Regions from separate parts of the Ruminococcus sp. 1001136sp1 genome, predicted to be linked through region 4. Evidence: riboswitches for the same ligand, from Rfam matches in the RefSeq annotation. Region 4 holds a riboswitch; each other region holds the start of a gene.
What was found. A riboswitch is a leader RNA that binds a small molecule or an ion and turns the genes downstream of it on or off. The one in region 4 is predicted to bind cobalamin.

Region 1 (5,936 bases), on a different contig from region 4:
AATAATGGTTAAGTAATATACAAGAGAGAATCAGTGAAAATACTGGTTCTCTTTTTATGTAACAGCGGAAATCTTTGAATTCCCCCTCTGTTACACAAACACGCTCTGTGTTCTCTTATTTAGACAAATGTATTACGAAATGTTACAAAGTTTTAAAAATTATTGCGATTTAGGGTTGAAATCTTTGCAAGAGTGTGCTAATATGTAGCAAGATTGAATGAAATGTTGCAAACATATTACAAATTGAGCTTTTTAGATTATCAAAAAGATTAACGAGGGTGATGAAACATGAAGAAAAGAATTGTATGTCTGACACTGGCAATTTTAATGTGCGGCTCACAGGTTGTAAGCGTAATGGCTGACCGTGAGAGCGATTTAAGAGAAGAGCAGGCCTGGACAAGCCAGCAGCTGGATGCTACATACGCACGCATGAGTGCCCTGTGGGATCAGAAGCAGCAGCTTGAGAGCCAGATCGAATCTTTGAATTCTGATCTTGTAAATGTAATGGTTTCCATTCAGACTCTTGAGAGTGATATCGCTTCCAAGGAAGCAGAAATTGAGAAAACACAGGGTGACCTGACCAAGGCTCAGAATGCCAAGGATAAACAGTACGGCGCCATGAAGAAACGTATTCAGTATCTTTATGAAAAAGGTGGAAACAATGCATGGTTCCAGATGATGTTAAATGCAGATAACCTTGCAGACCTTCTTACCAGAGCTGAGTATACACAGCAGATGTATGAGCAGGACAGAGAGAGCCTTCAGAAATATGCAAGAACGATTGAGGAGGTTCAGAAGTTAGAAGATCAGTATGAGCAGGAGAAAGCTGATTTTGAGACCATGAAGGAAGAATATGAGGCTCAGCAGTCTAACCTTCAGTATCAGTTGGATGTAACCCGTGCGAACAGTGCTGATTGCGAGAATGAGATCGCATACGCACAGCAGCAGGCTACTGAGTATGCGAACCTTCTGGAACAGCAGCAGGCAGAAATTGAGCAGCTTGAGGCAGAACGTATTGCAGCAGAAGAAGAGGCAAGACGTCAGGCAGAGGCAGAGGCCGCAGCAGCTGCAGCAGCACAGGAAGCAGCTCAGAACGGAGATGATTCCTCAGAAGATGTTCAGTATGATGAAGATGGAAATGTTGTAAGTGGTTCTTCTGATGGATCTTCTGATTATGAATACGATGAGTATGGTAATGTAATTGATACTGACAATACAGTTGATTACAATTCCGAGGCAAGCAGCTCCGACAGTTCCTCAGATAGTTCTTCTGACAGTTCATCAGCCAGCAGTTCTTCAGGTTCCGGCTCTTCTGTTGTATCCTATGCAACACAGTTTGTTGGAAACCCATATGTATGGGGTGGAACAAGCCTTACCAGTGGTGCTGACTGCTCTGGCTTTGTGCAGAGTGTATATGCAAACTTTGGCGTAAGTCTTCCAAGAACATCTTATGAGCAGCAGAATGCCGGATATGAAGTATCCTATGCGGATGCTCAGCCAGGCGACCTGATCTGCTATGGCGGACATGTTGCAATTTATATGGGAAATGGACAGATTGTCCATGCATCCAATGCCAGAGATGGCATCAAGGTCAGCGATAATGCTGCATACAGAACGATTACTTCTGTAAGACGTCTTGTGTAATCTGAATAAATGAATTTGTGAGCCCTTTCCGGAGATGAAAATCCGGAAGGGGCTTTTTACTGAAAATAATGTGGAAAAGCAAAGGAAAAAGAAGTATAGTAAGAATAAAAGTATTGTCTGAAAATCGTAATATAAATATTTCGTATAGCCAGATGAGAGGTGGAGAAAAATGCTTAGCCATTATCAGATGAAGGAAATTCCATATTTAAGAATATTAGGAAGATCGAATGGCAGTCTGGAACCGGTAACACTATTTTGGACCGCTTCCGGAATTGAACTGAATGTAAAAGCAACAGAAATATGGGTGAAAATCCGCTCCGATTATGATGTTTTTGAGCCATGGGTGGATGTGATCGTAGACGGCGTATTGTCCCAACGGCTTATGGTAAATAAGGGAGAACAGGAAATCTGCCTTTTCCGTAATATGGAAAGGGATAAGGTAAGAAATGTAAAGCTTCTTCGTGATACTCCTGCGTTTCCCACAGATGAAAAAACATTGCTTCAGCTTCTGGAGGTTGAAACTGACGGTGAGTTTTTACCTCTTGAAACACCAAAGCTCAGATTGGAGGTAATAGGGGACAGCATTACCTCTGGTGAGGGCGGCAGCGGTGCAGGAGAAGAAATGACATGGAATTCCTTTTGCTTCAATGCCGTGGATAATTATGCATATATGGCAGCAAAAGAACTGGGCGCGGTGTACAATTGCATCAGTCAGAGCGGCTGGGGCGTTTTCTGTTCCTGGGAAGGCAATGAGCAGCAGGCAATCCCGCTATATTATGAGCAGGTGTGCGGTCTTTTAAATGGAGAAAGAAACAAACAACTGGGTGCTATGGAAAAATGGGATTTCCAGAAGTTTCAGCCTGATGTGATCGTGGTGAATCTGGGGACAAACGACAGCAGCGGCACGAAGAATATGGACAGGATTGGAAAGGCTGTGGAAGACTTTTTGAGAAAACTGCGCGTATGTAATCCGGAAAGCTATATTCTGTGGTGTTATGGAATGCTTGGAGATGAGATTTTACCAACGCTTGAGAAAGCGGTGGGGAATTATAAAAGAAAAACAGGGGATGAACGCGTAGAATTTGTGAAGCTTCCGGATACACTGGAAGGAGAATTTGGATCAAGGCAGCACCCAGGGCACAGATCTCATGAAAGAACAGCGAAAATCCTGGTGGAGAAGATTCAGGAAAAAATGACGCTGCTGGTCACGCCGTGACTAGCAACATCTGGTTGATAAAAAAATAACAAAAATCTTTTCAAAAATAACAAAAATCTTTTCAAAGGGTTGACAAAGACAGTGACCGGTGGTACTATGGTGTCAGTATAATTCCATAGTGAACATATTAAGTGCTGACAGCTATAAGCTGGCAGAAAGAGGGAATCAGGTGAGAAACCTGAGCGATCCGGTCACTGTAACAGAGGAGCGAATCTTATAGTCCATTGTGCTTGCGCATGAGAAGGAGAGAGGATGTGATGATCCTGGAGCCAGGAAACCTGCTTGGTATGGCGAGGTTAAACTTCCGATGAAAGTGTAACAACCAGTTTTGGGGAATCCGCAGCCCTGAGATGTTGTCCGCTTTTGTGAGTGGACATTTTTTATGGAATGATCGCCTGTTCAGAAGAATTATACAGATTAAATGGCAGGCGATACTACTTCGGATGAAACCGTTCCCTCCGCGTATATATGAACGGATCATATTCTACCCCGGAGTAGCATCGCTCCCTCTTAAATAATGATGATTCAGAAGCCGCATATGCGGTATTTTTTTTACACTTTTCCTGAGCCTGTTTGTAGAATTATTCCCGTAATCTCCTGCAGGGTGTGACGCACATCTTACAGAAAGCCTTTTTTAAACACGCTCTGGCCGTATTCTATTCCTGTAAGCGGGATTCTTTTTTTGCATTTGATTTTGGGGCATTACGAAATAGAATATAAAGAATATTTTGTTTTGAGCTGTATGAGATAAGGAGAGAAATATGGAGAAAAAATATTGGGAAGATAAAGAATACGCTTATTTCAGTCATAAGAAATGTGAGTATTTTCCATGCCATAAAGGAGCTGATCCAGAGGACTTTAACTGTCTGTTCTGCTATTGCCCGCTTTATGCCCTTGGAGACAAATGCGGCGGAAATTTCAAATATAATGAGAAGGGATTTAAAGATTGTACGAATTGTCAGCTCCCTCATAAGAAGAAAAACTACGGTTATGTGACAGGAAAATATCAGGAACTTGCTGCGATGATGCAGAAAGTAAGAGAAGCAGATCATAAAAATGAAAATGAGTAATCAAAGAAATAAGTATAAAAAACTCTCCGGAATATATACGAAGTTAAGCTTACGTATTTACATTTCTCGGAGAGTTTTTGCGTAATGCAAAATTCCATTGGAATTCTGCAAGCTGGATCCTTTTTATCGTATGCTTAACAGCATCTTTAATTTCGGAATCTGGTTGTTGAGAATCAGACCCTCTGGAAACATAGCATTATGAACGAAATCAGCGGCATAAGTGAAGTCTCCAATATGCTCTGTTCCATGACTGTCACTGGAAAGCACGATTGGAACCAGATACTTCCGGCAGCAGGACAGGATCTGCGCGCAGTTGGCATGGGTATCGCCCCGATATCCGTAAGGCGCCAGGGAAGCTTCGTTGATTTCAAGGATAACACCGTTTTCACTGGCAGATTTTACAACTGCGTCGTAATCTATGTCATACTGGGGATTATCAATGTGTCCCAGGATCTTTATAACCGGATTCTTCATTACGTTCAGAAAAGCAGCAGTATTTTCTTCCCTGGTCTTTGGCCGGAAATTCTGATAATGCATGCTGGCGATTGCGTAGTCCAGCTTATCAAGAAGCTCCTGTGGCAGATCTGTTTTTCCATCGGTATCCAGAATGTTCAGTTCAATTCCATATAATAATTCCACATCGAAACGCTTCCTGGGCGAATAGATCAGGCTTCGGAAATAAGAAGAAGTTCCGGCAGCCAGAGTGGCTGGTCCGTGGTCTGTGATTCCAAGAAGCTTCAGCCCTTTTTGGGAAGCTGCCTTTGCCATGTCACTGATGGTGCAGGTCGTGCCGTGTCCGCTGGCAATAGAATGTGTGTGTATATCAGAAAGATACATAAAATCATCTCCTAATCAAGATTACGTGAATATATGCAGCTGGTAATTTCACTATAAAAGTGTTTTAAAAAGCCATTTACAGTTAACTTTAGTATGCCAGAGGGCAAAAAACATGTCAATCATAAATAAGAAAAAACAGAGAAAACAAATAAAAACAACATTACAGTACAAGAAAAACCACACATCGCATGCAGAGAAGTGTTGCTTTTTGTTGACACTTGGAAATCAGAAAGGTATAATCAAATCAGAAAATAAAAACTCTTTATTCAGGAGGAGAAAATGGGATACACAGATAATATGTCTCCGGAAATGAAACAGAGAATTGTACAGGAGCTTGTGCCAGGCAAGCAGATTTCCCTGGCACATATCATTGCCAATCCGGATAAGATTCTTTACACCAAGCTGGGTCTTGATCCATCTCTGGATTACTCAAGAGCGGCCATTGGGATCATGACTGTAAGTCCGGCAGAAACTGCTATCATTATGGCAGATATTGCGATGAAATCATCTGGCATTGAACTGGGATTTGTTGATCGTTTCAGCGGAAGCCTGATCATCACAGGTACTGTGTCGGAAGTAGAAGCTTCTACTAGCGCAATTCTGGACTATGTGGGAAATAAACTGGGCTTTACTTTATGCCCCATTACAAGGACTTGACAGAATATGAGGAAACTTGTTCTGATCGGTCGCAGCGAGGCTGGAAAAACTACTTTGACCCAGGCCCTGCGTGGTGAAAAAATACATTATCATAAAACACAATATGTAAATAATTTTGATGTGATCGTAGATACGCCAGGAGAGTATGCCCAGACGAAAGGTCTGGGACACGCCCTGGCGTTGTATACATATGAATCAGATGTGGTAGGGCTGCTGGTATCTGCCACGGAACCGTATTGCCTTTTTCCACCTTGCATTACCTGTATGGCCAACCGTGAAGTAATTGGAATTGTTACCAAAATCCACAATCCGGATGCAAATGTAAAACTTGCCACGTCCTGGCTGGAGCTTGCCGGCTGTAAAAAAATCTTTTATGTAGACTCCAGGCAGCAGGAGGGCATTCCGGAGATTTTGGAATATCTTAGGGAAGATGGCGATGTAATGCCATGGGAAAAAGATGCCTCTGATCCTGTGAATTAGAAAATACCTGTCAAATGTGGAAAAACAGTAAA
Region 2 (5,936 bases), on a different contig from region 4:
AACAAACAGAATTACAATTAAGACGATATGATATATGCCACTTGTTTTCATTTTTTTCGAATTGAGCATGAAAGCAGGTGGCATAATTGCAGAAGAATTTTTCATAAAGGAGTATTAAAAATATGGAACAGAACCAATTAAAGTCCAAAATGTCCTGGTCAGATTTCAAATTAAACAGTGACGGCATGGTTCCGGTTATTGTGCAGGATTACAAAACAGACGAAGTTCTTATGCTTGCGTACATGAACGAGAAAGCATACCTTACCACTCTGAAGCTGGGAAAAATGACTTACTGGAGCCGCAGCCGCAACGAGCTCTGGACCAAAGGACTAACCTCCGGTCATGTTCAGTATGTGAAATCATTGACTATAGACTGTGATAATGATACAATTCTGGCAAAAGTAGAGCAGGTAGGGGCTGCATGCCATACCGGAAACCGGACATGCTTTTTTACCCCATTGCTCTAAAGCCTGTTTGAAAAATCATTCCTGCAATCTGCACGCCCCACTTTGCGATATATTTTGCAGAAAGCCTTTTTCAAACACGCTCTAAAAAAGACTGCAAAAGGTAAAATTATTACATGAAAAAACAAGTGAAAAACGGTGTGATCAAAGTTCTGATCCTGGTTCTGATTCTGGCAGGTGCGTATGGGCTGTGGTGTCATTTTCTTACAGATAATGTAATCTGGAAGAAGCTTAAAATAAACGGCATAGCCATTCAGGGAATGACCAAAGAGGAAGCCATTGACGCAATTTCAAAAGATTTTCAGGAAAAATATGAGAACACACAGATGACCATTACCCTGAATGGAAAGAACTTTAAGGTATCCATCTATCCTGTTCTCGGTCTTGATGTAAAATCAATTGTAGAAAGTGCCTATGCTCTTGGACATGGTGCCTGGTTTACTCATGGAACTGACCGCATCGAACTGATGAACAGCAAGACAAAGGAAGAAGTCACCCTTATGCCAGAAGCCCGAAACAAAGACGAACTGGACAAGCTTCTGGAGGATGCTGGAATTTCAAAGGGATCCACCACTATACAGACTTCCTGTGAACTTACAGATACAGAGCTGGTTATCACTAAGGGAAAAACCGGAATCGGTCCGGATATGGATGCATTGAAAGAAGCGATTCTAAAAGCAATTTCCATAGAAGATTATGAAGCTGTTATCGAATGTCCTACTATGAAGACACCGCCAGAGGAACTGGATCTGGAAGCCTATTATGAAAAAGTACATACAGATGCCACAGATGCTTCTCTGGGGGAAAATAATGAAATTATTCCAGCAGTTACCGGAATTTCATTTGATGTGAAGTCAGCTGCAAAGAAGCTGGAAAAAGCAAAAGAAGGGGCAAAGATTACCATCCCCCTTGAAATAACCCTACCCGAAGTTTCTACAGAAGAGATAGAAGCCCTTCCTTATCTGAATCTTCTTGGTACTTATACTACATATGGCGGCGGTACCGAAAACCGTGTTGCCAATTTGAAGCTTGCCGTGGAAGCCTGTGATGGAGTGGAACTTCAGCCAGGACAGATTTTTTCCTACAACGATACTTTAGGTCCACGTACTGAGGAACGAGGGTACAGGGAAGCAACTGTAATTGTAGGAGGCGAACATGCCCAGGATATCGGAGGCGGAATCTGCCAGATTTCCACTACGTTGTTTATGGCATGCCTGCAGTCTGATCTGACCATTGTTGAGCGTCATAATCACGCTGCCCGAATTGATTATGTTGAGGATGGTCTGGACGCAGCAGTGGTGTGGGGAGGTCAGGATTTCCGTTTTCAGAATAATACTGCTTATCCAATTAAAATTGAAGCCTCTTACGATGAAAAAGAGGAAGCCGTAACGGTATCCATTTACGGAACCCAAACTGACAATAATACGGTAGAGATTACTACAGAGCATTCCGATCCAAACACCTGTAAAACCTACCGCAGTGTTTACGATGAGAATGGAACACTTCTCCGCACAGATGAAGTCGGGTACAGTAAATACAAGCAATAACCCTATAAATCTATTGATTTCGACATAACGGTCTGCTATAATGAGGTGAATTGAATAAATCCGTTTTCAGTGCCAGACATATCTGTCTGCTACAGCGTGCAGATTGTGAGAATATTTTTTCAACACGCTCTAAGAGGGAATCAGGTGAAAGTCCTGAACGATCCGGTCACTGTAACCAGGGAGTAGAATCCAGTGAAACCATTGGTATATTGCTGAGAAGGATGGATTCTGTGTTGATCTGTAAGTCAGGAAACCTGCTGAATTCGTTTAATGAAAGCTTCCGAAGAAAGTACTTCATTCTCATTAATATATTTGATAATACAATATATTGAATTTTTAGTGCCTGTTTTCTCAGAGGAAGCAGGCATTTTTTTGAAATAATCCTGTCAGGATTGCCCATTGTACAAACAGGCTCCAGAAGCAATTGGGATTTATTCAAATTATAAAATAATAGGAAGAATCGAGGAAAAAGAAATGAAAAGAAATTCAAAACGCTTTCTTGCACTGTTCCTTTCCGTCGCGATGACGGTCACTCCTGCTGTACTTACACAGGCAGAAAATGAGGATGCAAACGTACAGGTTTCTGTTACACCAACTCCAGAAACAGAGGCGGAGAAGACTGCTGTTGCTGCTGAGACTCCTGTGCAGGAGAACGCAACAGCTGAGGAAGAAAACACTGACACTACAGTAACTCCGGCAGCAGTGGATGCCTCTGCTGTGAAAGAGACACCTGCTGCTACAGAAACACCTGCCTCTGAGACCACTCCTGAGGTTACTGCATCACCTGCTGAAGAAAGCAAAAATGAGGAAGCAGAAGCTCCACAGCCTACAGCTGCACCAGAAACAACAGAAGAGGGCAAAACCGAAGAGACAGATAAACCAGAAACAAAGCCAGAGGATCTGAACCCAGATGGTTCCAACATGACCATTGACAAGGAAGATAACAGTGCATATAAAATGCTTAAAATCAAAAGCTCTTCTGCTGAATTAAATGGTGATAAAATTAAGATAACCCTCAATACTGACGGAAAGAACTATGAGAAGCTTTATCTTGGTTCTAAAGAAGATCCTGACGAAGCAAAAAATGCAGCAGCAATCGTTGGTACAGAAAATGAAGATGGTTATACTTTCATTTTTGAGGTTCCTGCCAGTGAACAGGTCCAGACTTTCAGCATCGTACCATTTTCTGTAAAAAATCAGAAATGGTACATAAATATGGCTTTGAAACTGAACGTTCCAGGAATGAAAGCCCCGGAACCAACAGCTACTCCAGAGCCAACTGCAGCCCCTGAGCCAACTGCCACTCCACTGCCAACTGCAGCTCCAACCCAGGCACCAGCCCAGAATGAGATTACAGATGCCGGAATCAAGCTTGTAAAAGAAAACGGTGATGAATTTGCAATGTTCGTAATCACCGGTTCCACTGTAAAGGTTTCGGAGGATAAATATATTGTCACACTTTCTACCGCAAAACAGAATTATGACATGATCTATCTTGGCAGTGCCAGTGACTCTGATAAAGAAGCAAATTCCATCAAAGGAGTAGAGAACAGTGCAGGAGGCTATACCTACACCTTTGAAGTTACTGCAAGCAAGGAAGCTCAGACAATCGCAGTCGTTCCTCATTCCAAGAAGAGCCAGAACTGGTACGCAAAGGGTATATTGACGATTACCGTACCGGCGGTTCCAGGATATGGAGAGGCTGCTCCAACACCGGAACCAACTGTTTCCCCAGAGCCTACCGAAGCACCGGTTGAGACTCCTGCACCAACTGAAACTCCAGTGCCAAGCACAACTCCGGAAGCAACCACCACCCCAGAGCCAACAGCAACCCCTGCTCCAGGCAGCTGTGCAAGCGGAATTTATAATATTACAGTAAACTCCAGTTCATCTATGTTCCGTGTAATTGACTGTGTCCTTACTTCCAAAAACGGAAAAATGACAGCTGTTCTTACTTTAAGCGGAACTGGTTACGACTATCTATGTCTGGGAACAAAAGAAGAAGCTACCGCAGCAGATTCCTCCACCTGGGTTCCATATGTGGCAGACGCAAATGGCAAATATACATATGAGATTCCTGTTGAAGCCCTGGACAATGGAATTGCAGTTGCTGCTTTTTCCCACAAAAACCAGATCTGGTATGACAGGATCCTGACTTTCCAGTCCAGCACTTTAAATAAGATAGGTGACGTACAGGATGATCCGCAGCCAGATACTGCTCCTGACACAACAATCACAGCAACTCCTGCACCCACTGCAAAACCAAATAAAAAACCGACAGCAACTCCTACACCAACAGCAACTCCAAAGCCAGACAAGAAACCGGAAGAGGAATCCAAATACGAATCTGACTTAAGCGGCGGAACAGCATCTGTAAACAGTTCTACTACATTAGCAGATGGAACCTATACTCCTGACAGTTTCTCCTGGTCTGGTGGTTCTGGAAAGGTCAGCATTTCCTGTAACAAAGTTACGGTAACAAATGGTCAGGCATATGCGACTATTGTATTCAGCAGTGAATATTACGGTTATGTAAAAGCCAATGGAAATAAATACTACGGTGCATGCGGCGGCGGAACTTCTACTTTCACAATTCCGGTAGCACTGAACCAGAATAATACGATCATTGGTATGACAACCAGAATGTCCCAGGCTCATGAAATCACTTACACCATTTATATCGCTTTAAAGGGTGCAAACGATCCGAAGAAAACAGACAAGGATAACCCGGCAGATGACAACAGCATGCTTTCCACAGGAAACAAGAAGCTGGATGATTCTGCACCAGAGATCACAGGTCTTGAGTATAAAGACGAAACTACTCTTGAGCATGCAAAATACTTTAAGCTTTATCACTACGCAAAGGGTATTACCCTTCTTGAAGTAGATATGACAACAGATACTGCAAGAAAACCGGAAACTGTTGATTCCGGAAAAGAAAATGCAAAAACAGAAGCTGCTGATTCCCAGGAACTTACAGGTACAGAAAAGCTCTACATGGGCAATGTTGTAAAATACCTGATCGTACCTGAGGGTGCTGTTATCCCTGCAGGACTTGATAAAGATGTAATCGTAATCAACCAGCCGGTAGAATCTGCTTATGTGGCTTCCACAGATGCTCTTAACATTTTGGATAAGCTTGATCTTACAGACAAAGTTACTGCTCTTGGAATGGAAAAAGAGGACTGTACGGTAGACAGCCTTACAGCTGCTCTGGAAGATGGTTCCGTAACTTTTGCAGGAAAAGATGAAGATACAGATTACAAAGCTCTTGTAAAGAGTCAGTGCGGTATTTCTATCCTTTCTTCTGATATTCTCCCGACAGAGGAAGCAGACACAGAAGCAAAAGAAAATCTTCTGAAAGATTCCGCAGAGAAATATTCCACTCTGAAAATCCCGTTTATCGTGGACCGTTCTGCAGATGAAAAGGATGACAATGCAAAAGCTGAGTGGGAAAAAGCTTACGAAGCAATTTTTGTAACTGATGAGGAAGAATAAATTACTATTCTTCACCATATGCACAGTAGCAAGAATAATCAGCAGGAGAAAATAAAAATGTATGACAAAAAGCTGAAATATAAAATTTTAAGTATTTTTGCAGCAACAGTTATGACATTTACTGCCATTACTCCGGTATGGGCAGAAGAGGAGAACCTGGAAGCAGATGCTTCCGGGGAGACTTCTTCTGACACATCAGAAAAAAATGCTGCACCTGAAATTGCAGGTCTGACCTATGAATCCGCCATGGATCTGTCTTTTGCAGAATGCTTTGACGTGTATTATTACAATGACGGTTACAAACTTCTGGACATCCATGATGATGCCAGATATCTGATCGTCCCAGAGGGCAAAGAGGCACCTGATGATCTGGATCCTGAAATCCAGATCCTTCAGCAGCCACTTGACACCATCTACATGGCAGCCA
Region 3 (5,936 bases), on a different contig from region 4:
GTATAGTATCAATTATTGCAGTTTTGGATAAAAAAAGAAAAACAAATGAGAAGTTAAACAAGAATTTAGCGGCTTAAAGATCGATGTCAGAGACATCAAGCTCGCCGGACATAAGTTTTGGCAGAAGTGCATCACGAGTATTGGCAAGAATCTTGGATTCTTTTGTGTTTTCCTGCATTGCACTATACATTGGTGAAACTATATTCTCAAACTTTTCTAATGTTTTTTCGTCAGGAATATATAGTTGCATTGCGTTAAGAATATTGGTTGTCATGCTCGGTACAGCAGAGCCAGCATTCAGTGAAGCCAGATCTTTGCTTTTTACAAAATGGTACACAAATTTTGCAATATTAGGACGCAGCATCTCGGTATAGAACATGGTGTCTACCGACCAGAACGCTTCATTGACATACATGATATTGTTGAGAGTTCCTTTACGGGGAATTAGAACAGATTCGCCAGTATAGAGAGGCTTTTCTACATATCGCATTATTCCGCCTGATCCATATACTGGATAGTTTCCGTCAGCCAGTTTTTTATGATCTTTTCCATACTTAACTGAGATTAGGTCAGACAGCTGCCCTGTGCTCCAACTTTCTTGTCGGTGCTCAATAAACATACGGCTGTAAATTGCCTGAGCTTGTTGCTCTAAATTCTTGTTTACCACGAAAAATGTAACGAAAAAAGGAGTGATTAACCTATGGCTGGCTTTTATACCGAAGCAGACTATGAAAATTCTGTTATAGAGCTATTTCAGAATATGGGGTATCGGCATGTCTATGCTCCTGATTTGGAGCGGGACTTCAAAAGCCCCCTGTATGAAGATAAATTAGACGAAACACTGCATCGTTTGAATCCGGATATGCCGGAGGACGCAATTCACGATGCTTTGTATAAGCTGAGAAATTTTGAAAATGCGGAAATTGTGCAGAAAAACGCTCTTTTTATGGATTACATTCAGCACGGTGTAGAAGTGCGTTATTTTGTCAAGGGTGAGGAACGCTCCGGCTTGGTATATCTTGTTGATTACAAGAATCCGGACAACAACTCCTTTATTGTGGCGAACCAGTGGACATTTATTGAGAACAGCACCAAACGCCCTGACGTACTGCTATTTTTGAATGGTATGCCGGTAGTCCTGGTGGAACTGAAATCTCCCTCTCGTGAGGAAACGGATGCATCCGAAGCATACACACAGATTCGCAACTATATGCATGAGATTCCTTCCATGTTTATTTATAACTGTATCTGTGTTATGAGTGACCTTATGACATCGAAAGCTGGTACAATTACTTCTGGCGAAGATCGCTTCATGGAATGGAAAACGAAGGACGGCGGCTATGAAAATACACAGTATGCTCAGTTCGATACATTTTTTGAGGGTATTTTTGAAAAAGAACGTTTACTGGATATTATCAAGAACTTTATCTGTTTCTCCAATGAAGGAACCAAACAGTTCAAGATATTAGCAGGTTATCACCAGTATTTTGCTGTCAATAAGGCAGTACTTTCCACGAAACACGCAACGGAGACAGACGGCAAGGGTGGTGTATTCTGGCATACACAAGGCAGCGGCAAATCGCTGTCGATGGTGTTTTATGCCCATTGTCTGCAAGATGCTTTGGATAGCCCGACCATCGTAGTTATCACAGATCGCAACGACCTGGATGACCAGCTTTACAGGCAATTTGCCAAGTGCAAGGATTTTCTGCGTCAAGACCCAGTTCATGCCGAAAGCCGGGTGCATTTGAAAGAATTACTGGACGGTAGAAAAGCAAACGGCATTATTTTTACCACGATGCAGAAATTTGAGGAATCCTTTGATTGCCTTTCTGAGCGCAGAAATATTGTGGTTATGGCGGATGAAGCTCATCGTGGGCAGTACGGTTTGAAAGAAAAGGTCGATGTCAAGACAGGTGAAATCAAAATCGGTTCTGCTCGTATTATCCGCAATGCTCTGCCGAATGCAACTTTTATCGGATTTACCGGAACGCCGATTTCTATGAAAGACCGCAACACTCGTGAAGTGTTCGGTGACTACATAGATATTTATGACATGACACAGGCGGTTGAGGATGGTGCTACCCGTCCGGTATATTATGAAAGCCGTGTTATCAAGCTGAAACTGGATGAGCAGACTTTGAAGCTCATTGACCAAGAATATGACATTATGGCAAAAAATGCTGATTCAGAGGTTATCGAAAGGAGCAAAAAAGAACTGGGGAAGATGGAAGCCATTCTTGGCAATGAGAAAACTATCAACTCCCTTGTGGACGATATTTTGAATCATTATGAAAATTATCGTGCGAATCTGCTCACAGGTAAGGCAATGATCGTAGCATACTCACGCCCTATTGCCATGAAGATATATGAGCGTATCTTGCAACTTCGTCCCGGATGGACGGATAAGGTTGCTGTTGTTATGACAGGTAGTAACAAAGATCCAGAAGAATGGAATAAAATCATCGGCAATAAACACCATAAGGATGAGCTGGCAAAGGAGTTTAAGGATAATGATAGTCCGCTGAAGATTGCCATTGTCGTGGATATGTGGCTTACAGGATTTGATGTGCCATCTCTTGCAACCATGTATGTGTACAAGCCGATGCAGGGGTATAATCTGATGCAGGCTATTGCCAGAGTAAACCGTGTATTTGGAGATAAGGAAGGCGGTCTGATTGTCGATTATGTTGGCATTGCTTCTGCATTGAAGCAGGCAATGAATGACTACACTACTCGCGATAGGAAGAATTACGGTGATACCGATGTTGCCAAGGTTGCATATCCGAAGTTCCTTGAGAAACTGTCTATCTGTCGGGATTTGTTCCACGGTTATGATTATTCCAAGTTTATGACAGGTACGGATTTGGAGCGTTCCAAGGCAATCAGCGGTGCGGTCAACTTTATTGTCGCTGTGAATAAAGAACAGGAACGAGAGAATTTCCTGAAAGAGGCATTGCTGCTCAGGCAAGCATTGTCGCTGTGTTCCTCTCTGGCAGAAAAAGAGCTGCGTGTGGAAGCGGCATTCTTTGAATCTGTTCGTGTGCTTGTTACAAGATTGATGAATCAGGGAGAGGGGAAGAAAATTTCTCTGCCAGAAATGAATGCTCGCATTAACGAGCTTCTGAAAGCCAGTGTTCAGAGCGAAGGCGTCATTAACCTTTTCTCAGATATAAATCAGGAATTTTCGCTCTTTGATCCAAAGTTCCTTGAGGAAATCTCTAAAATGAAGGAGAAAAACCTTGCTGTAGAGCTGTTAAAAAGGCTGATTGCGGAACAGGTGCAGATTTACCGTCATACAAATGTGGTAAAATCGCAGAAATTCAGTGAAATTATACAGCGTGCTATGAATGCGTATCTGAATGGAATGTTGACCAATGAACAGGTTATTGAAGAATTGCTGAATCTGGCAAAACAGATTGCGACAGCTCATAAAGAGGGAGACAAGCTTGGACTGACTGCTGATGAACTGGCATTTTATGATGCGCTGACAAAGCCGGAGGCCATTAAGGATTTCTATGAAAACGAAGAACTGATTGCCATTACAAAGGAACTGGCAGATACACTGCGTAAGAACAGAACAATAGATTGGCAGAAACGGGATTCTGCCAGAGCGAAAATGCGTATGATGATTAAGCGGTTGCTCAAAAAGCATCGCTATCCGCCGGAAGGAATGGATGATGCAGTGCAGACCGTGATGACACAGTGTGAGCTATGGACAGATAATAATGATATGGAGAATTACGCTGAGAATAGCAAGGTGTATACCTATTCTCCGAAAACGGAATTGGGTATGGTTGCTGAAGACACGGCACCGTATGGGAAATAGATATATAAGTAAGGAAGGGGATGCCTATATTATATTCAAAATCAAAAACATTGTTAAAGAAATATCTTTACTTTATTTAAGGGGTAAGTTATAATAATTCTGCTTAAAAGAATAAATGTGCCAAGTGCTGAAAAAATATATAAAATTTGTACTGCTTTCAGAAGAGGGAATCAGGTGAGAATCCTGAACGATCCGGTCACTGTATTCAGTTATGCCACATTCATATCCATTGCATTTTTATGTGAGAAGGGAATGGGGATTTAAGCTGTAAGCCAGGAAACCTGCTTGGTTCATAGAAAGAAACTTCCGTGTAAAGTGCTGTCTTTCGTATCATGTTTTTTTGTGATGCCCGCTTTTTCATGGAAGCGGACTTTTTTCTTTTAAAAACAAAAAAACAAAAGAAAAAATAAGGAGAAAAAGCATGAAAAACATGAAAACAGCAGCAGGAATGTTATGTCTGGCAGGAATTCTCAGCCTGGGAATGGGAACAACTGTATTTGCGGAGGATGGAGACAGCCATTATCCCGTAACAATCACAACCTACAATTATGAGAACGAACCGGTTGAAATGACTTTTGAGAAAGCTCCGGAGAAAGTATTTGCATATGCAAACTCCAATATCGAAGAGCTTCTGGCACTTGGTCTCGGTGATAAGATCGTAGCTGCTTGCGGTCTGGACGGTGATGTGCGTGAGGATTTAAAAGATGAATTTGACAAGATTCAGTATATGGATACCAAGCCATCCAAAGAGGAAGTTGTTGCAATGGAGCCTGATTTTATTGCGGCATGGTATTCTTCTTTCAGTGATGACTGGCTTTCTGATGTAAGCTTCTGGCAGGAGAGAGATGTAAATACATACATGTCCCTGAACAGTGCTGCAAAGGGACCGGCTTCTGAGTTCCCACGTACAATTGAAGACGAATATGAGGATATCCTGAACCTTGGCAAGATCTTTGATTGCGAAGACAAGGCAGAAGAAATCGTTGATCAGATGAAGGGTGAGATTGATAAAGTAAAAGAGCATGTAGAAGGAACAGACCCGTTATCTGTAGCAGTTCTTGAGGATGAGGGAGATTCCTTCCGTGTATATGGAACAGAGACACTTGGCGGAAATATTCCGGAGACACTTGGTGCGGAGCTGAAGCTTGGTGCAGAGAACTCTGAAAACGTTGGTGCAGAGGATCTGATTGCAGCTGATCCGGACGTATTATTCATGATCAACTATGATGGATTTATGACAGCTGATGAGGCTATCGCTGATATTACAGATAACCCTGCATATGCAAGCCTTTCAGCAGTTAAGAACAACAAAGTATTCTCTGTAAACCTGAATGAAGTATACTGCAGCGGTGTCAGAACCTATGATGGAATTATGACATTTGCAAAAGCATTATATCCGGATCTGTACGAATAAAATGAAAAGAAAACCGGATTTTAAAAATGGAATTTTTCATGGAAAGCCGATCTATGTGCTGGCGGTGATATTACTGACTGTGCTTCTGGTGATATCCATTCTGACTGCAGTTACCATTGGTTCTGTAGATCTTTCTGTGAAAGATGTGTATAGTGTAATTTTGTATAAAGTATTTGGAATCGGGGATCCGGAGGTTTATGGTGTAGGAGCCATGTCCGATATTGTATGGTTTATCCGCCTTCCCCGTATTCTTCTTGCAACAGCCGTTGGCATGGGTCTGGCAGTTGCAGGTGTGGTAATGCAGGCCATTGTGAAAAATCCGATCGCAGATCCGTATATTCTTGGTATTTCCTCTGGTGCATCTCTTGGTGCAACAGTGGCAATCTTTCTTGGAGTTGGAGCCGTATTTGGCTCCAACTCTATTGGAATCTGCGCATTTATCGGAGCCTTCCTTATTTCTGTACTGGTACAGATCACTGCAAATATAGGAGGCCGGGCAAATTCAGTCCGACTTCTGCTTGCAGGTACAGCACTTGGAAGTGTGTGCAGTGCATTTTCAAACTTTGTTGTCTATATTGCGGGCGACAGAGATGGAATCCAGACAGTTACTTTCTGGCTGATGGGAAGTCTGGCAGGTGCGAAATGGGAAAATCTGGCTGTGATTATTCCCTGCGTTTTTATAGCAACCCTGTT
Region 4 (5,936 bases):
CGGTCCCATGTATTACATCAAGAACGGTCTTAGCAAAAAATGGCACTGGCTGGCTTATCTGTTCGCAGCATTCGGCGTGCTCACTGTATTTGGTACCGGCAACGCCACACAGGTCAACACTATCACCACTGCGATCAATTCTGCATTGCTGAATTATAACGTGATCAGCGAAAGCGCCGTTTCCACTTCCAACCTGATCATCGGAATCATAATTGCCATTCTGATCGCCATGATCCTTCTTGGAGGAATCAAACGAATTGGCCATGTTACCGAAAAGCTTGTTCCATTTATGGCTCTGCTTTACATCCTTCTCGGACTGGGAGTTATCCTTCTGAACATTCAGAATGTACCAGCTGTATTCGCTTCTATTTTCAGAGGGGCATTTCAGCCCAGAGCTGTAACAGGCGGCATTGTTTTAAGTATGTTCACCAGTTTAAAAAAAGGTGTTTCCCGTGGTATCTTCTCTAATGAGGCCGGTCTTGGTACCGGATCCATTGCCCATGCGTGTGCAGATACCAAAAAGCCTGTAAAACAGGGTATGTTCGGTATTTTTGAAGTCTTTACAGATACCATCGTGATCTGTACACTGACTGCACTGGTTATCCTTTGCAGCGGCGTTGCTGTTGATTATGGAAAAGCAGCCGGTGCAGAGCTTACGATCCTTGGATTTACTTCTACATATGGAAGCTGGGTATCCATTTTTACAGCAATTGCCATGTGCTGCTTCGCTTTTTCCACAGCAGTCGGATGGGGACTTTACGGTGCCCGCTGCATCGAGTTCCTGTTCTCTGAAAAAGTGATCAAACCTTTTATGGTTATTTATTCCCTGGTTGCCATCCTTGGCGCAACTGCCAACCTTGGACTGATGTGGAGCATTGCCGAGACATTTAACGGTCTTATGGCAATTCCCAACCTGATTGCTTTGTTCCTGCTTTCCGGTACAGTTGTGAAGCTGACAAAAGAATATTTTGCCGGTGAGGGCAAAACAAAATAAATATAAAAAGGGACATCGCATGAACCGTTTTCGCTCATGTGATGTCCCTTTCAGATTATTGATCAATCCTTATTCTCTTCCTCGGCAGCTGCATCTGTAGTTGTATCAGCATCTTCGCTTTTCTCTTCCTCACCGATCTCAACTGCATTTTTTTCTTCCTCAGTCTGCTCCTGCACATCCGTAACGCTTACCTTATGGTCATACCATTTGCCCTTTTTACCAATGATTGCCAGGTCAAATTCTTCATCAAGCTTCTCTACTGGAACATTGAATCCATAAACCTCCTCTGTCATGCCATCGCTGTAAGTTACCTTATCAATAGTAGGCTGAATCAGTTCGGCACCGTCTTTCTGTGCATCCTCTGCTGTTCCAAGAAAAACATTCTCAATATTCTTGGAAACGAGAGTAATATGAACGGTCATTTTACCATCCTTTACAGTGAGGGTAGCTCTTCCGTTGCAAGCCTCATTTACATGGAACATACTGCTGTCTGTGTCAAACTCTACACCATAAACACCGTCTTCAAGTTCGCTGTCTGCGGCATTCTCTGCACCATCTTTGGTTTCCTCTGCCTCAGCCTCTGTGGCTTCTGCAAATGCCGGGAATGCAGTTCCTGCTGTCATAGCGGAAATACTTACAGCTGTTAATAAAATGACTAATGAACGTTTCATAATAACTCTCCTTGCTTTTTCTTTATTTACGGTGCACTTGTGTGTACCGTATTTGTTTTATTACTCAAACAGCTGCCCCACAGTGTAGGAGCAGCTGCTTTTGTTCTGTTGCAATAACAATTTATACCAGAATAATTATTTCGCGATGGAATCAATAGCTGCCTGAGTATGAGCTACATAAAGCTGCTCAACAGCGTCAATTCTTCCAAGACCTTCGATCTGGCAGTCAATCTCATCGAAATTTCCAGAAGCCTCGAACATGCTCTTCCAGGAATCGTCATCATCACCAGCCATATCATTGTTTGCATGGTCACCAGCAACAACCATAAGCGGACGAAGGATTACTTTCTTGAATCCGGCATCTTTTACTTTATTGATAACTTCATCACAAGCTGTATCCTCTGGCTCACCTTCTACAGTACCGATGAATGCGTTTGTGAATCCAAGTTTCTCCATCTGGGTCTGCATCTGGTCATATGTAACGTTTGCTGTATGGGAAGTACCATGTCCCATGAATACAAATGCGGTTCCATCTTCTGCAGCTGCTTCCATGCTGTCATATCCAGCTTCTTTTACAGCTTCATCTGTGATTGCCTGAGCAACAGCAGCTTTGTCATCGTTGATAACGGTAGCGTCATCGCCAACCTCACCAAGCATTGGCTCAGCGATTGCTACAGATTCAAATTTATCTTTGTAAGCATCAATAGCTTCTACCATCTCATCGTACTCAGCACCATGCATAAGATGTGTAGGCTGAACTACAAGATTCTTAACACCGTTTGCTACTGCACGGTCAAGTGCCTGCTGCATGTTATCAATCTTCTCATCATCTCTTGCCTGTACATGGTTGATAATGATCTGAGCGGTAAATGCTCTTCTTACAGACCAATCCGGGAATGCTTCTGCAAGAGCATCCTCGATTCCTTTGATATCCTCTGCACGGCTGTCGTTAAAGGAAGTACCAAAGCTTACTACAAGAAGCTCATTCTCACCGATCTCGTCCTGATTACGCGGATCATCCTTGGAAGCATCACCTGTGTCACGTCCGAAATACTCTGGACTTGCCTCTTCTCCCTCTACAAGCTCTTTCTGAGCATCTGTAAGGGCATCCCATGCTTCTTTAGCTTCCTTGCACTGCTCATCTGTATCATCTGTTCTCTCCTGAACATAAATAGCATCGATAAGTGCTGCTACTTTATCAGCCGCTTCCTTATCTGCATCTGCAGTGTCATCAGCTGCTTCTGCATCGTCTGTTGTCTCAGCATCATCAGCTGCTTCAGCATCATCAGCTGCCTCAGCATCATCAGCTGTCTCAGCATCGTCTGTTGTCTCCTCTGCTGCTTCCTCTGTCTCTGCAAATGCAACAGTTGCTGTTGCTGCTGTCATGCTTGCTGCCATAGAAGCTGCAAGAAGGATTGCTAATAAAGATTTTCTTTTCATTTCTTTTTCCTCTTTTTTTTGTATTTCCGGATAGAATCACGTATAAAGAATCCTATGGGAAATCTATCACCAATCTCCCATTGCATAAAAACAGCCGCATTTTCTGCGACTGCACACATTCTCATATACACACTTTTCTTCCAAAAAACATTCAGGAAATATTCATGTATCGTTATGAGAATACAAGTTCTGTGTACCGCAGACCTAAGATTCCACGCAAAGGCAGTTCTCCTGACTTCGGTCAACACTGCTCCCCCTTCCCGGTTTCCCAGTGGGCTCTGAAGCAGCTCCCTTACACAGTGACGGCATCGTTCCGGACTCTCACCGGATTCTCTTTTGCGCATCATGTTTATGATGCAACCTTTGCGCTATAACCATTATACATATTCGACTCGGATATTTAATATGTACCATATTATTATATATTTTTTATGAACTTTTTATGTATTTTCTATGAACTATAGTGTATTTAGAAAATGCGTTCCGCAAGATGTGCGGCACAATTTGTGGGAGATTTCGTCCGGATGAGGGCACCGTAGCATGAAGACGCCGTAGCTGGCTACGCAAACAAATTCGGAAGAAATATACCGCAAAGTGGGGCGTGCAGATTGCGGGAATAATTTTTCAAACAGATTACTATTCACTCCGTTCATAGCAACACGCTTCGCGATACACAGGAATCATGCTTTCGCATGGTTTCGCGCCGCAATTCTCAGGTTTTCTGTGAATTACTTATTGACAAATACCCCGCCAGGGTATATATTGGTTTCATCAAATACATACCCCTGAGGGGTATATAAGGAAAGGAGTCCGCCTATGACAGCTGATTATAAATCCGAATCCTGCTGCAGCCACACCGCAGCCGATCCTGCAACTCTTTCCAGCCAGGAACCTACCAAGAAGGTCTGTTCCTGCTGTTGTACCAAGCACACCGATCGTTCCGAAGCAGAGCGCAGGAAGCTGGTAAACCGTCTGAAACGTATTGAAGGCCAGATAAGGGGTATTATAGGAATGCTGGAGAATGACGCTTACTGCAACGATATTCTTATTCAGTCAGCAGCTGTAAATGCCGCTGTGAATGCATTTAATAAGGAACTTCTCGCCAATCATATCCGAACCTGTGTGGCAAGAGATATCCGTGATGGTAAAGACGAAACCATTGATGAGCTGGTTGCAACTTTGCAGAAGCTAATGAAGTGAGATACCAGCGCATTCCGAATGTGTACCTGCCTGCGGAGGTACGAATGCGCAGAGCAGTCCGTTGGTATCGAAACACTGTATTCGAAGGAGGAATTTATTATGGAACAATACAACGTCACCGGCATGAGCTGTGCAGCCTGCAGCGCCCGTGTGGAAAAAGCGGTAAACAAGGTTCCGGGAGTTACTTCCTGCTCCGTAAGCCTGCTTACCAATTCCATGGGAGTGGAAGGAACTGCCTCAGCCTCTGCCATTGTCTCAGCTGTAGAAGAAGCCGGATACGGCTGCAGCCTGAAGGGTGCTTCCGGTCAGACGGAATCCGTTTCCGATGCTGAGAAAGCCTTGGAAGATCACGAAACGCCACTCCTCAGGAAACGGCTTATTGCCTCAGTAGGTTTTCTTCTGGTGCTGATGTACTTTTCCATGGGACACATGATGTGGGGATGGCCGCTGCCAGCCTGGTTTGATGGCAACCATATCGCCATGGGACTTGTACAGCTGCTTCTTGCAGGAATCGTCATGGTCATCAATCAGAAATTTTTCATCAGTGGCTTCAGGAGTCTGTGGCACCGCTCTCCGAACATGGATACCCTGGTAGCTCTCGGCTCCATGGCCTCCTTTGTATGGAGTGTCTACGCCCTGTTCGCCATGACCAGAGCCCAGGTTGACGGCAATTCCGAACTTGTCATGCACTACATGATGGAATTCTATTTCGAATCTGCCGCTATGATCCTGACCCTGATCACCGTTGGAAAAATGCTGGAAGCCCGTTCCAAGGGCAAGACCACGGATGCCTTAAAAGGTCTTATGAAGCTTGCTCCCAAGACTGCCGTTGTCATCCGAAACGGCCAGGAAGCCACCGTTCCCATTGACCAGGTTGTAAAAGGTGACACCTTTGTTGTTCGCCCTGGTGAAAACATCCCGGTGGATGGTGTGATTATCGAAGGCTCCAGTGCAGTCAACGAATCTGCCCTTACAGGTGAGAGTATCCCTGTTGACAAAGCTGCCGGAGATCTTGTCTCCGCAGCCACAGTCAACCAGTCTGGTTTCATCAAATGTGAAGCTACCCGCGTTGGCGAAGACACCACCCTCTCCCAGATCATCAAAATGGTCAGTGATGCTGCAGCCACCAAAGCTCCTATTGCAAAAATCGCAGACCGTGTTTCCAGTGTTTTCGTACCTGCTGTTATCACCATTGCAATTATAACAACTATTGTCTGGCTGCTTACCGGTCATGAGGCTGGCTACGCCCTGGCAAGAGGAATTTCCGTTCTGGTCATCAGCTGCCCATGCGCCCTTGGTCTTGCCACTCCGGTTGCCATTATGGTTGGAAACGGAATGGGTGCCAAAAACGGTATCCTTTTCAAAACAGCCGTCTCCCTTGAGGAAGCCGGAAAGGTTCAGATCGTAGCCCTTGACAAAACCGGAACCATCACAAACGGTCAGCCGGAGGTTACTGACATTCTCCCTGCAGACGACGTATCTGAGAACGATCTTCTCACCCTTGCCTACGCCCTTGAAAAAAAGAGCGAGCACCCTCTTGCGAAAGCCATTCTGGAAAAAGCTGCAAGCCTTGGTCTTACAGCCCAGGAAGTCACAGAATTCCAGGCTCTTCCCGGCAATGGACTCTCTGC

Region 1: another riboswitch for cobalamin. It lies ahead of ABHC48_RS02170 (cysteine-rich small domain-containing protein); the one in region 4 lies ahead of ABHC48_RS09930 (sirohydrochlorin cobaltochelatase).
Region 2: another riboswitch for cobalamin. It lies ahead of ABHC48_RS18110 (hypothetical protein); the one in region 4 lies ahead of ABHC48_RS09930 (sirohydrochlorin cobaltochelatase).
Region 3: another riboswitch for cobalamin. It lies ahead of ABHC48_RS13530 (ABC transporter substrate-binding protein); the one in region 4 lies ahead of ABHC48_RS09930 (sirohydrochlorin cobaltochelatase).

Annotation. Positions count from the first base shown of each region.
Region 1 covers NZ_JBDPGY010000002.1:45,698-51,633, forward strand. Annotated here, with positions in the region: gene ABHC48_RS02155 (N-acetylmuramoyl-L-alanine amidase family protein) at 1-5, shown strand, start outside; gene ABHC48_RS02160 (C40 family peptidase) at 289-1,644, shown strand; gene ABHC48_RS02165 (GDSL-type esterase/lipase family protein) at 1,814-2,860, shown strand; cobalamin riboswitch at 2,973-3,161, shown strand; gene ABHC48_RS02170 (cysteine-rich small domain-containing protein) at 3,622-3,930, shown strand; gene ABHC48_RS02175 (phosphatase) at 4,054-4,767, opposite strand; gene ABHC48_RS02180 (BMC domain-containing protein) at 5,047-5,424, shown strand; gene ABHC48_RS02185 (EutP/PduV family microcompartment system protein) at 5,431-5,904, shown strand.
Region 2 covers NZ_JBDPGY010000027.1:18,663-24,598, reverse strand. Annotated here, with positions in the region: gene hisI (phosphoribosyl-AMP cyclohydrolase) at 123-467, shown strand; gene ABHC48_RS18115 (VanW family protein) at 581-2,011, shown strand; cobalamin riboswitch at 2,087-2,288, shown strand; gene ABHC48_RS18110 (hypothetical protein) at 2,486-5,509, shown strand; gene ABHC48_RS18105 (ABC transporter substrate-binding protein) at 5,567-5,936, shown strand, end outside.
Region 3 covers NZ_JBDPGY010000014.1:68,096-74,031, reverse strand. Annotated here, with positions in the region: gene ABHC48_RS13545 (restriction endonuclease subunit S) at 1-77, shown strand, start outside; gene ABHC48_RS13540 (restriction endonuclease subunit S) at 74-619, opposite strand; gene ABHC48_RS13535 (type I restriction endonuclease subunit R) at 701-3,829, shown strand; cobalamin riboswitch at 3,935-4,133, shown strand; gene ABHC48_RS13530 (ABC transporter substrate-binding protein) at 4,251-5,243, shown strand; gene ABHC48_RS13525 (iron ABC transporter permease) at 5,245-5,936, shown strand, end outside.
Region 4 covers NZ_JBDPGY010000009.1:129,079-135,014, reverse strand. Annotated here, with positions in the region: gene ABHC48_RS09940 (sodium:alanine symporter family protein) at 1-994, shown strand, start outside; gene ABHC48_RS09935 (hypothetical protein) at 1,057-1,665, opposite strand; gene ABHC48_RS09930 (sirohydrochlorin cobaltochelatase) at 1,801-3,105, opposite strand; cobalamin riboswitch at 3,309-3,485, opposite strand; partial or broken gene ABHC48_RS09925 (DUF6783 domain-containing protein) at 3,596-3,760, shown strand; gene ABHC48_RS09920 (metal-sensing transcriptional repressor) at 3,922-4,305, shown strand; gene ABHC48_RS09915 (heavy metal translocating P-type ATPase) at 4,405-5,936, shown strand, end outside.